DNA from 3 places in the Bacillus sp. FDAARGOS_235 genome. Region 2 is predicted to be linked to each of the others. Evidence: riboswitches for the same ligand, from Rfam matches in the RefSeq annotation. Region 2 holds a riboswitch; each other region holds the start of a gene.

Region 1 (4,220 bases), 1.4 Mb from region 2:
AATTCCACCAGAAGTATTGGAAACCTTACCTTTTCATCCAAATGCAGAAAAACAATTCCAACCCGATGAACTCTCTGAAAAATTACTGTATCAAATGGAACATGAATTTGGAGTAAAGCCCAAAAATCATCTTCAATTTATGCAAAATAAGGGAGACATTAGTCTCGTGTATACAAGTCGTTATTTTCAACCTAATAGCGATTCGTTCGGAGAAAAGAATGTTTTTATTGGGCCGAGTATGATAAAGCGCAAAACAAATATAAAGTTTCCACTTGAATTGCTTTCAAAAAAGAAAGTTATTTATATTTCAATGGGAACACTTCTTGAAGGGCTCGAACCATTCTTTAATACTTGTATTGATGCTTTTTCAAATTTCGAAGGGATTGTAGTAATGGCGATCGGTGATAGAAATGATATTTCAAAAATTAAGCAAGCTCCAGACAATTTTATTATATCCCCTTACGTACCTCAATCAGAAATATTAAGTGAAGCAAATGTTTTTATTACACATGGTGGAATGAATAGTGTACACGATGCAATTCATTACAATGTCCCATTTGTGATAATACCGCATGATAAAGATCAACCAATGATAGCGCAAAGATTAACTGAACTTGAGGCAGCACATAGATTATTGAAAGAGCATGTTAATGTGCAAACTTTAAAAGAGGCGGTAACAGACGTTCTTTCAAATGAAAAGTATAAACATGGCATTCGAAAACTGAATGAAAGTTTTTTAGGGTGTGGTGGTTCCAAAAGAGCCATTGCAGTTATTGATGCTCTTTTAAATAAATAGTTCGGACAATATACAAGCATAGAGGCTCTACCTTTATGCTTGTATATTATTATCCAGCAAATTGTACAGCAGTATTTGCATGTAAAAAAGCAGTATCAAAAACAGGAACAGTAAGGTCATTTTGGGAAATAAGTAATGGTATTTCAGTACAGCCTAGTAATATACCTTCCGCACCGTTTTGAATTAATGAATTGGTAATTTGTATTAGTTTCTCTCTTGAAGTTTCTGAAATAATGCCTCTACTTAATTCGTTTAATATGACGTGATGGATAAAAGTTCTTTCTTCGTCATTTGGGATAAGTGTCTCAATGTTATATTTTGCTAGTCGTGATGTATAAAAATCTTGTTCCATCGTTTGTTTCGTTCCTAATAGTCCGATACGTTTTATATTCTGTTCTACCATTTCTTTAGCACTTACATCACCGATATGAAGAAGTGGAATTGATATTGCTTGTTCTACTTCCTCAGCAAATAAATGGACTGTATTTGAACACATTAATAAACATTCCGCCCCGGACTTTTCAACCTTTTTAGCAACTGTGACTAATTCGTTTTTTACTTCTTCATATTGATGGTTTTGTAATAAAGTAGTTACTTCTCCAAAATCCATACTATATAAAACGAGCTTCGCATTTTGATCGTATTGAGAGAGTGTTAGCGTATTAATATGTTTATAGTATAGTGATGTAGATTCCCAGCTTAACCCACCAATTAAACCAATTACTTTCATCATACATTCCCCCTTGTAACAATTTCGAATCCATTATTTCATAATTCCGATAAGAATACAATGATTTAAATACACTATTTAATAAAAAATAAAAATAATTAGAAAAGTGTTGAAATTTATCTTTCTTAGTGCCATAATACGAATTACAAATTAATACTTATCCAGAGAGGTGGAGGGAACGGCCCTAAGAAACCTCAGCAACCCCTATGTGCATTCATAGGAAGGTGCTAATTCCGCAGAGGACACGATGTGTTTTTTGAAAGATAAGAGGATTCTTGCACGTGAAAGAAAATGACCTCTTATGTAAGAGGTCATTTTTTGTTGTATAGAAAGGGAGTGTCGATGCATAATTCATTATTAAAATAAATATAGAGTAATGAAAGCTGACTAATTTGAGAGGAGAATTGAAATGAACAAATTATCAACAAAGTTAGTAGTAGCAATCGGAATCGGAGCAGCTTTATATGGGATATTAGGACTTTGGGGATTTACTATTGCACCAAATACATTTATTAAACCTGGATTAGCTATATTAACCATTTTTGGAGCGTTATTTGGTCCAGTAGCAGGACTGTTAATAGGACTTATCGGTCATACCGTAACAGATACGATCTCTGGTGGGGGGATTTGGTGGGGCTGGGTTCTGAGCTCAGGAATTATTGGTTTTGCGATGGGGCTCATTCAAAAAAGAGGTGGGTTTAATGTGAAAAATGGGTCGTTTAGTAAGGGAGATATTTCTTATTTAGCAATTACTGGTTTAGTAGGTATTGTCATTGCTATTATATTTGCTGGGGTATTCGATATTATCGTGATGGGAGAACCGTTTGACAAAATTGTTATACAAGTATTAGGGGCAACCATTGCTGATGTTATTATTTTCTTAGTTCTTGGATTACCGATTACAATTGGCCTAGCAAAATCGAATAAAAAACATACACATTTAAAAATTGAAAAGTAGGGATGTTAACATGCAACCAATTATTTCGTTTGAAGAATTCAGCTTTCAATATAAGCATGCTGCGCAGCCTACTTTGAAAGATATTACATTTCATATCAACCCTGGAGAAAAAGTACTAATTGCTGGACGAAGCGGTTCTGGGAAGTCGACATTAGCTCATTGTATTAATGGGCTAATCCCATTTTCGTATGAAGGGATTAGTGCTGGTAACGTATTAATTGCTGGTAAAGACCCGAGGAAAGGCAGTATTTTTGAACAGAGTAAGCATGTAGGAACAATATTACAAGATCAAGATGCTCAGTTTATTGGCCTTACAGTAGAAGAAGATGTCGCTTTTTATTTAGAAAATGAATGTGTAAATCAAGATGATATGAAAAAGAGTGTTGCAGACTCATTAACAAAGGTAAAGATGCATACTTTTCGTAAACAAAGTCCGCATGAATTATCAGGAGGACAAAAACAAACGGTTTCTCTTGCAGGTCTCTTAACAACAAATGCGGATATATTATTGTTCGATGAACCTTTAGCAAACTTAGATCCGCTAAGCGCCATACATACGATAGAACTTATGAAAGATATACATGCACAAACTAATAAAACAATTGTAATTATTGAACATCGAATAGAAGAAATATTAAAATTGGATTTAGATAAAATGATTTTAATTGATGAAGGTAAAGTCATTACGGTAGGGACTTCGGAAGAAATATTAGCATCAAATATATTGCCTCGTATTGGCTTAAGGGAGCCGATTTATATTGAAGCATTAAAGAGATTACATTTTGATAGTAATAATGCCGTAATATATCCACTGGAAAAAATTCAAAAGGAAAAAATTAGTGGCGTTTTAAAAGAATGGATGGAGAAGCAAGTTTTTTTTAAAGATGCTACTAAAAATAAAGAATTATTAAGAGTAGAGAATTTATCATTTTCCTATCCTAATAGACAAAGAGTATTGAAAAATATAAATTTTTCGATAAGCAAAGGAGAACTTATCGCTCTTTTAGGACACAATGGAGCTGGAAAATCAACATTAGCTCACAGTCTTATTGGTATAAATAAAACAAGTAATGCAGGGATTTTATTAGATGGAGAAAATATTAGTTCTTGGTCTATTCGTAAGCGTGGGGAGATGATCTCTTATGTGATGCAAAATCCAAATCATATGATTACACAACCTACTGTTTTAGAAGAGGTTTCATTCACATTAAAATTAAAAAAGTTTTCTAAGAAAGAAGTTAACTATAGAGCTGAAGAATCATTAAAAATCTGTGGTTTATATCCATTTCGTAATTGGCCAATTCAGGCATTAAGCTATGGGCAGAAAAAGAGATTAACTATCGCATCTGTATTAACAACAAATCCTAAACTTATCATATTAGATGAACCGACGGCTGGACAAGATTATTATCATTATAAACAGTTTATGTCATTTATTAGAAACCTGGCTAAAAAGGGAATATCCTTTATTTTCATAACACACGATATGAATCTAGCATTAGAATATGCAGACCGAGCGGTAGTTCTACATGAGGGAGAAATCATTGCGGATAATACTGCAACTACTGTATTAGGACATAAAGAAACGTTACAAAGAGCCAATCTAAGAGAGAGTTCTTTATTCGAGCTTGTTACATTTAGTGAAATTTCATGTCCAGAAAAGTTTATGGAACTTTATTGCGATGTTAGTAGGAGGGAGGAAAATGCATAATACGTATTTTCGTCGTATGGATGGG
Region 2 (4,220 bases):
CCTACGATAATTGCATCAATTTCTTTCGTACGAATTGCATGAGCTGCCGTATTATCTGTAATAAGCGTCACATCAATACCCGCTTGCTTTAACTCCCATGTCGTTAAACGGCCACCTTGTAAAACCGGTCTCGTTTCACATGCATACGCATGTAAGTGTACACCTTTTTCTTTCCCGATATAAAACGGCGCTAATGCAGTACCATACCTTGCAGTTGCAATACTTCCAGCATTACAAATTGTTAAAATGTTATCACCGTCTGTAAAGCATGTTAACGCATGTTCCCCAATACTCCGGCATACCTCTTCATCTTCCTGCTGAATGCGAAGCGCTTCTTCTTCTAATGTTTTTTGCGCTTCTTTTATTGTAATAATCTCTCGAATAGATTCTCTCATACGATCAATTGCCCAAAACAAATTCACTGCCGTCGGTCGTGATGTCCCTAAATAGTTACAATCTCTATTAAATATCTTCTGAAATTCTTCAATATGTATCGTGTTATATTTTTTTGATGCAAGCGCCAAACCAAATGCTGCTACAATTCCAATTGCGGGTGCTCCGCGTACTTCTAGCATTACAATACTTTTCCATACCTCTTCAATAGTCGTCAACGTTTTATATTCTGTACTATACGGCAACTTTGTTTGATTTAATACCGCAATTGCATCACCTTTCCAACTTACAGACCTCGGAACAGTTACAAATGTACTCATGCTTTTATGCCTCCTGAAACTGTCTGTTGAAATAATGTTCGAAACAGTTGAATATCAGCACACTTAGATTCATATTTTATTAGTTCTTTTCCTAAGTACAGCGCTTGCTTCTTAGCTTGAATTCTTCTTTCTTTATTTGCTATTTCATCTAAATCCGCTACATGAGCTAAACCAATTGTTCTACGAATCAGTTCACATCCGGCAAATCCGACGGCATCAGTAAAGATATTTTGCAAAATAATTGGTAACCATTGTTTTTCTTTCGTATATGCTTCTACCCCTTCTCCAATCCATAACTTCGTAAAAGTTTCTACAAAATAACTCCATGTCTTTTCTATATGGAAAAATAGTACACTTCTCTTTTCTTCTTCTCTCGATAAAGCATTTAATAATAGATTTGCGATAAATTGACCGATATCAAAGCCAAATGGACCGTACGTTGCAAATTCTGGATCAATCACTTTCGTTTCAGAAGGTGATGAAAAAATACTACCAGTATGTAAATCACCATGAATAAGCGCTTCTTTTCTCGTTAAAAACTTATATTTATATTGTGCTACTTTTAGTTTTAAAATTTTGTCACTCCAAAGTTCATCAATCACTGACTGTAAATCTGACTCATAATCATTCGTATCGTAATGTCCAAACGGATCCGTAAAAACTAAATCTTCTGTAATTTTACTAAGGTCTGGATTTACAAATGTACCTTCTAGCATCCTTTTCTCTTCTGACTGTAAACCGAAATCTGAAGTATAAAATAAAACATGTGCTAGAAAACGACCGATATGCTGGGATAAAAGTGGATATCCTTCTCCATCTATTAATCCTTTTCTTGTAATTGTTAGTCTTGATAAGTCTTCTATTACTGTAACTGCTAACTCTTCATCATGACTGTACACTACCGGAACATAATCTGGTACATACTTCGCGAAAATTTGTAATGCCTTGCTTTCAATCGTCGCTCTTTTTATAGACAACGGCCAGCTCTCACCAACTACTTTCGCATATGGAAGTGCTTGTTTTATTATAATTGATCTCTCTCCATCAACTAATTTGAACACGTAATTTAAATTTCCATCTCCTATTTCATGACAAACTACATTCGCCTTCTTGTCAAAATATCCATGTTCTTTCGCATATTGTACAGCTGTTACTTCTGTTAATGAATAATATCCCATCGTCTTTTCCTCCTTTTTAAATTCAGAGGTTTTTCTAACGCAGAAAAACCTCTTTCCACTAAGAAAGAGGTTTGAAGTTTATCTTCTCCCCTCTTATCTGCCAGAAATTTTACTTTCTGCTGGAATTAGCACCGTGCCTTTTGGCGTCATAAACGCCCCATTTCACAATGGTATTACGGTCGGTTGCTGGGCTTCATCGGGCCAAATCCCTCCACCTGCTCTTGATAAGAGTTATATAATTTTTTAGAATTTTTAACTTTATGTTGAAGACTATACCAAGAATAAAAATCACTTGTCAATATTTTATTTGTATAGTTCTGGACGGCGATCTGCAAAAACTGGAATTCCTTTACGTACCTCTTTAATCTTTTCGAATGTAAGTTCTCCAAATAAAATGGATTCCTCTTTATTTGCCTCTACCACGACTTCACCCCAAGGATCCACAATTAGAGAATGACCTGCAAACTCATTATTCGGATCCTTTCCTGACCTATTGCATGCAACAACATAACATTGATTTTCAACTGCTCTTGCTTGCAATAGCAAACGCCAATGTGCTAAACGAACTAATGGCCATTCTGCTACAACGAAGAAAACTTTTGCCCCTTTAGCAGTATGAACGCGCATCCATTCTGGAAAACGAATATCATAGCAAATTGTGCCAGCGCACTCGATATCATCTAGTTTAAATTCACCTGTTTTATTACCCGCCATTAAATATTTGTGTTCATCCATAAGCTGAAATAAATGTACTTTACTATATTCATTGACTAGATCTCCTTCGTTGTTTACGACATACATTGTATTGGTAACCCCTTGCTCTGTTTGCTTTGCTATAGAACCACCAACAATATGTACACCATATTGCTTCGACCATTCTTTCAACCTTTCTTTCGTTTCTAATCCATCTCTATCTGCAATTTCAGAAAGCCTCGTTAAATCATATCCTGTTGTCCATAGTTCTGGTAAGACGATAACATCTGGTCTTTCCTTCATCGCTTCGCTTATTTTGTTTTTAGCGTTCTCCATATTTTTTTCTACATCTCCAAATACAATATCCATTTGAATACATGCGACTTTCATTTTTTCAGCCCCATTCTTAATTTTCTCTTTACAAAATACTGGAAAGATTATATCATTTGTCACTAGAATTGTAACAACTTTCAAAAGAGGTGGAAAGTATGAAATTATTTCAACCTTCTGAGATAGTAACATCATTGCCAACACAATTTTTCGCTTCACTTGTTGCAAAAGTTAACAAAGTCGTTGCGGCTGGTCACGATGTTATTAATCTAGGTCAAGGTAATCCAGATCAACCAACACCGCAGCATATCGTAAAAGCTTTACAACATGCTGCAGAAAAGACCATTCATCATAAATATCCGCCATTTCGCGGACACGAAAGCTTAAAAGAAGCCGTGGCAACATTCTATCAACGTGAATATGATGTAGTAGTAAATCCAAAAACTGAAGTTGCTATTTTGTTTGGTGGAAAAGCTGGATTAGTAGAATTACCAATGTGTTTTACCAATCCTGGTGATACGATTCTCGTTCCCGATCCAGGCTATCCAGATTATTTATCCGGAGTTGCTTTAGCAAAAGCACAATTTGAAACAATGCCGCTTATTGCCGAAAATAAATTTTTACCAGATTATACAAAAATTGATGACGCTATTGCGAAACAAGCAAAGTTAATGTTTTTAAACTATCCAAACAATCCTACTGGTGCTACTGTATCAAAAGATTTCTTTGATGAAACCATTCATTTTGCTAATAAACATAATATATTAGTCGTTCACGATTTTGCTTACGGTGCGATCGGATTTGATGGTCAAAAACCGGTTAGTTTCTTGCAAGCAGACGGTGCAAAAGATATAGGAATTGAAATTTACACATTATCCAAAACTTTCAATATGGCTGGATGGCGTATTGCTTTTGCCATAGGGAATGAAAGTGTCATCGAAACAATTAACCTATTGCAAGATCATATGTATGTTAGTATTTTTGGTGCAGTTCAAGACGCTGCCCGCGAAGCGCTATTAAGTTCACAATCTTGCGTCGTAGATCTTGTAAATAGTTACGAATCTCGAAGAAATGCTCTTATTTCAGCTTGTCACTCTATCGGTTGGAATGTAGACATCCCAACCGGATCCTTCTTTGCATGGCTTCCTGTACCAGAAGGCTATACATCTGAGCAATTTTCTGATATTTTGCTAGAAAAAGCACACGTTGCAGTTGCTCCTGGTGTTGGATTTGGTGAACACGGTGAAGGATACGTCCGCGTTGGTCTCTTGCACACAGAAGAACGATTACGAGAAGCAATTAATCG
Region 3 (4,220 bases), 890 kb from region 2:
TCACGTATTATTTCGGCTCATTACCAAAAAGGAAAATCGGTACTTGTGTTAGCTCATAGTAATGCGGCAGTGGACGTATTAATGAGTGAAGTAACGAAGCAAATTGAAAAGAAAAAGAAATGGACGCCTGGCGAAATTGTTCGTTACGGTTATAGTCAACATGAACATATACGAAATCATGAAACGTTACTTGCGTCGAAGTTAGTTGAAACGACGAACGGATCATGGGGTGAGGAAAGACTCTACTTAGAAGAAACACGCCAAGAACTTCGTGAAAAAATTTTATCGTATAAAGCAACATCTGCTGATAAGAAGCGTATACAAGAGATTGAAAGTGATCTTCGAAAGCAAAAAGCGAAAATTAAAGAAGTAGAAAAAGAATATATTGAAAATGCGAAAGTAATTGGTGCGACTTTATCAAAATGTGCAATTGATTCACTTATTTATGAGCGTACATTTGATTTAGTTGTCGTAGATGAAGTGAGTATGGCGTTCGTTCCGCAAATCGCATTAGCTGCTTCACTCGGAAAACGTATCGTCGTTTGTGGTGACTTTTTACAGTTACCTCCGATTGCGATGGCGAACCATGAACTCGTTCGCAAATGGCTCGGCGAAGATATGTTTTATCATGCCGGCATTGTTGATTCTGTAAATAAATCAGAAGCACATCCCAACCTTTTTATGTTGCAGGAACAAAGACGTATGCATGCGGACATATCGAAGTTTACGAATTCATTTATTTATAAAAATAGAGTATACGATCATCCGTCTGTTTCAGAGCGTAAAGAACTGGCACAGTTACAGCCGTTCGCAAATGAGGCGAGTGTTTTATTTGATACGAGTTTAATGGGAGCATTTTCGTTAAAAGATGCTGCTTCGGGTTCTCGTTTTAATATTATGTCTGGTTTAGTAGCGATGCAAATGATGTTAATCGGACTGCTAGATGGTGTGCAATCTATCGGTGTGGTTACGCCTTACAGGGCGCAGTCACGCTTTTTATCAACATGTATCAGGGAAATGTTGCAGAGAACGAAATATCAAAACATACCAGTATTAGCGGCGACAGTTCATAAGTTTCAAGGTTCTGAAAGAGATATGATGATCTTTGATACAGTTGATAGTTATCCACAAGAACGACCTGGTGTGTTATTCTTTGACCATAAAAACCATCGCCTCGTCAATGTAGCAGTAACGAGAGCGAGAGGGAAGTTCATTCAATTATCGGATTGCCATTATATGCGTAAAAATCTTTCTAGAAAACAAGCGTTATCACAATTAACAGCTCATATAGAACGTCACGGGGATGTGTATGATCGCACGACATCCAGACAATTATGGGAGCGGAAAATATCGAAACGATTACGCTGGTTTATGGAAATGAATCTGGAGGAAACGAAAGGGCTATTAAAAGATATTTTAGCCGCAAAACGAAAAATCATTATTTCACTTCCAAGTACGAAGCAAGTAGATAAACGAGTATGGCAAGCGTTAATGCGTACAAATGCACAAATAACGGTTTATAGTGATGGACCAGTTCCATTAAAAAACATAAAGTTACAAAGACAAAATAAAGCATTCCCATTTGTATTAATCGATGATGAAATCTTTTGGGCAGGGGCACCTCTCACATCTCAAATGATGTTTGAAGGTAGTACGGAATTTCCGTACATATGTGCAAGACTACAAGCACCTGAGACAATTGGTGTATTAAAAGGATTTTTAGATATTCGGTAAATTCGGATAGGAATTCCTTGACTTTTACTTGGAATGAACTTAGAATGAAAATAATTTAATACAATTTTATGAAAATTCTTATCACGAGAGGTTGAGGGACTGGCCCTATGACACCTCGGCAGCGGATTCTTTACGAATACTGTGCCAATTCCAGCAAGGTAACTTGAAAGATAAGAAAGAAGCTCATTTTGACTGTATATACAGAAGCCTCTTTCTATCTTTTAGAAAGAGGCTTTTTTACGTGAAAATAAAAGGAGGAAGAAAAATGGGAGCGACAGGAGTAACGTCACAAAGAAAAACAATTGAAGAGAGCATAGAAAGAAATAAGGAAAAGTACATAAAAACAAGTCATGATATTCATGCGAATCCAGAGATTGGTAATCAAGAATTTTATGCATCAAGAACGTTAAGTTTATTACTAGGTAGTGCTGGTTTTCAGCTGCAGCATAATATAGCTGGGCATGAAACAGGTTTTATCGCACGAAAAAGTTCAGGAAAACAAGGACCAGTTATCGCATTTTTAGCGGAATATGATGCTTTACCAGGACTCGGTCATGCGTGTGGTCATAATTTAATTGGCACAATTAGCGTTGCAGCAGCAATCGCATTATCAGAAACGCTTGAAGAAATCGGCGGAGAAGTTGTCGTGTTTGGAACACCAGCAGAAGAGGGCGGGCCTAATGGTAGCGCAAAGTCGAGTTATGTAAAAGCTGGGTTATTTAAAAACATTGATGCGGCGCTTATGATTCATCCGAGCGGAAAGACAGCGACGACGAGCCCTTCACTAGCAGTCGATCCACTTGATTTTCATTTTTACGGAAAAACAGCTCATGCCGCAGCTTCACCTGAAGAAGGGATTAACGCATTAGATGCGGTGATTCAGCTTTACAATAGTATTAATGCACTTCGCCAACAACTTCCTTCAGACGTGAAAATTCATGGCGTCATTACAGAAGGCGGAAAAGCACCTAACATTATTCCTGACTACGCCGCAGCAAGGTTCTTCATCCGTGCAGCTACGCGAAAAAGATGTGCGGAAGTAACAGAAAAAGTAAGAAATATAGCACAAGGAGCAGCGTTAGCAACAGGTGCAAAAGTAAAAATTCATCAATTCCAAAATGAAATCGATGAACTACTCGTAACAAAAACATATAACGACATCGTAGCGGAAGAACTAGAACTACTAGGTGAAGAAGTAAATCGTAAAGAAAGAATCGGCATCGGCTCAACCGACGCCGGAAACGTCAGCCAAGTCGTACCGACCATTCACCCGTACATTAAAATAGGTCCAGATGACTTAATTGCGCATACGAATGAATTTAGAGAAGCAGCCCGTTCAGAATTAGGAGACAAAGCGTTAATTACATCGGCAAAAGCATTAGCAAATACGGCGTATCGATTAATTACGGAAGAAGGGTTGTTAGAGAAGGTGAAGGAAGAGTTTAGAGAGGCGCAGAGGAATCAGGGATAAGGGGATTAAGGTGCTCTTTTCGAATAGCAATCTAATTAATAAGTAGAGATATAAAAAAAGAACATTGAAATATCAATGTTCTTTTTTGTTTACTAATCATTGATTTTGTTGGTTTTTCTCATAAAGGAAAAACTTTTACTGTTAGCGGGAGATAATACGTATCCCTTTATCAGAACGACAATTTCTCCTCAAACTCACTCTTTAAAACAATTAAAGGAGATGATAATCCGAATTGCATTAACGAGTCTAAAAATGTAGCGAGAGAATCCATCGAATCGCTCATGACCTTCATCATATAATTAAATTCCCCGCTAATTCGGTATAAATCTGTTACTTCAGGAGCGGCATTACAATATTGGATAAAATCAGAGCATTGGCTCGTTTTAAACATGATGAATGCTTGAATGTTTTTATTAATTTTGGAAGGCTCAAATTTTGTTCGGTAAGCTGCGATAACTCCTTGATCTTCAAGTTTATTCATACGTTCCTTTACAGCAGGCTGTGTCATGGATATAATCCGTCCTATTTCTGAAACAGAAATTCTTGCATTTTCATACAACAAGTTCATAATTTTATGGTCAATTTCATCCAGTTTTACTGCGTTTTGCATTGTGTAGCCTCCTTATTTTGTTTTTTTTAGTGAATCACAAATTATAACTATAATATCATAAGTGAATGAACTAAATTACCTATAAATCTATATTTAAAATGATTGGTGTTTGCATGAAAATATAAGTATAGGTTTTTATCAAACGGAAATTTAGGAAGGATGGAAAAAATGAAGAATCTTGATGGGAAAGTAGCGTTAGTAACAGGAGCGAGTCGCGGCATTGGCCGTGCCATTGCAATGAGATTGGCGAAAGATGGTGCATTAGTTGCGATTCACTACGGCCGAAATAAAACAGCTGCAGATGAAACGATTAGTGAGATTGAATCTAATGGAGGAAAAGCGTTCTTAATTGAAGCTGAGTTCAATTCAATGGATGGTGTCAAAAAGCTAGTAGAACAATTAAAA

What was found. A riboswitch is a leader RNA that binds a small molecule or an ion and turns the genes downstream of it on or off. The one in region 2 is predicted to bind S-adenosylmethionine.
Region 1: it holds a riboswitch for S-adenosylmethionine, as region 2 does, so the genes downstream of both, A6J74_RS03510 (ECF-type riboflavin transporter substrate-binding protein) here and mtnK (S-methyl-5-thioribose kinase) in region 2, are expected to answer to the same signal.
Region 3: it holds a riboswitch for S-adenosylmethionine, as region 2 does, so the genes downstream of both, A6J74_RS28960 (M20 family metallopeptidase) here and mtnK (S-methyl-5-thioribose kinase) in region 2, are expected to answer to the same signal.

Annotation. Positions count from the first base shown of each region.
Region 1 is NZ_CP020437.2:362,099-366,318, reverse strand. Features, by position in the region: gene A6J74_RS03520 (macrolide family glycosyltransferase) at 1-796, shown strand, start outside; gene A6J74_RS03515 (aspartate/glutamate racemase family protein) at 846-1,529, opposite strand; SAM riboswitch class I at 1,681-1,796, shown strand; gene A6J74_RS03510 (ECF-type riboflavin transporter substrate-binding protein) at 1,936-2,484, shown strand; gene A6J74_RS03505 (ABC transporter ATP-binding protein) at 2,495-4,195, shown strand; gene A6J74_RS03500 (energy-coupling factor transporter transmembrane component T family protein) at 4,188-4,220, shown strand, end outside.
Region 2 is NZ_CP020437.2:4,261,236-4,265,455, reverse strand. Features, by position in the region: gene mtnA (S-methyl-5-thioribose-1-phosphate isomerase) at 1-713, opposite strand, end outside; gene mtnK (S-methyl-5-thioribose kinase) at 710-1,891, opposite strand; SAM riboswitch class I at 1,982-2,122, opposite strand; gene A6J74_RS24375 (carbon-nitrogen family hydrolase) at 2,195-3,058, opposite strand; gene A6J74_RS24370 (pyridoxal phosphate-dependent aminotransferase) at 3,073-4,220, shown strand, end outside.
Region 3 is NZ_CP020437.2:5,149,538-5,153,757, forward strand. Features, by position in the region: gene A6J74_RS28955 (AAA domain-containing protein) at 1-1,734, shown strand, start outside; SAM riboswitch class I at 1,810-1,911, shown strand; gene A6J74_RS28960 (M20 family metallopeptidase) at 2,000-3,205, shown strand; gene A6J74_RS28965 (Lrp/AsnC family transcriptional regulator) at 3,375-3,815, opposite strand; gene A6J74_RS28970 (SDR family oxidoreductase) at 3,984-4,220, shown strand, end outside.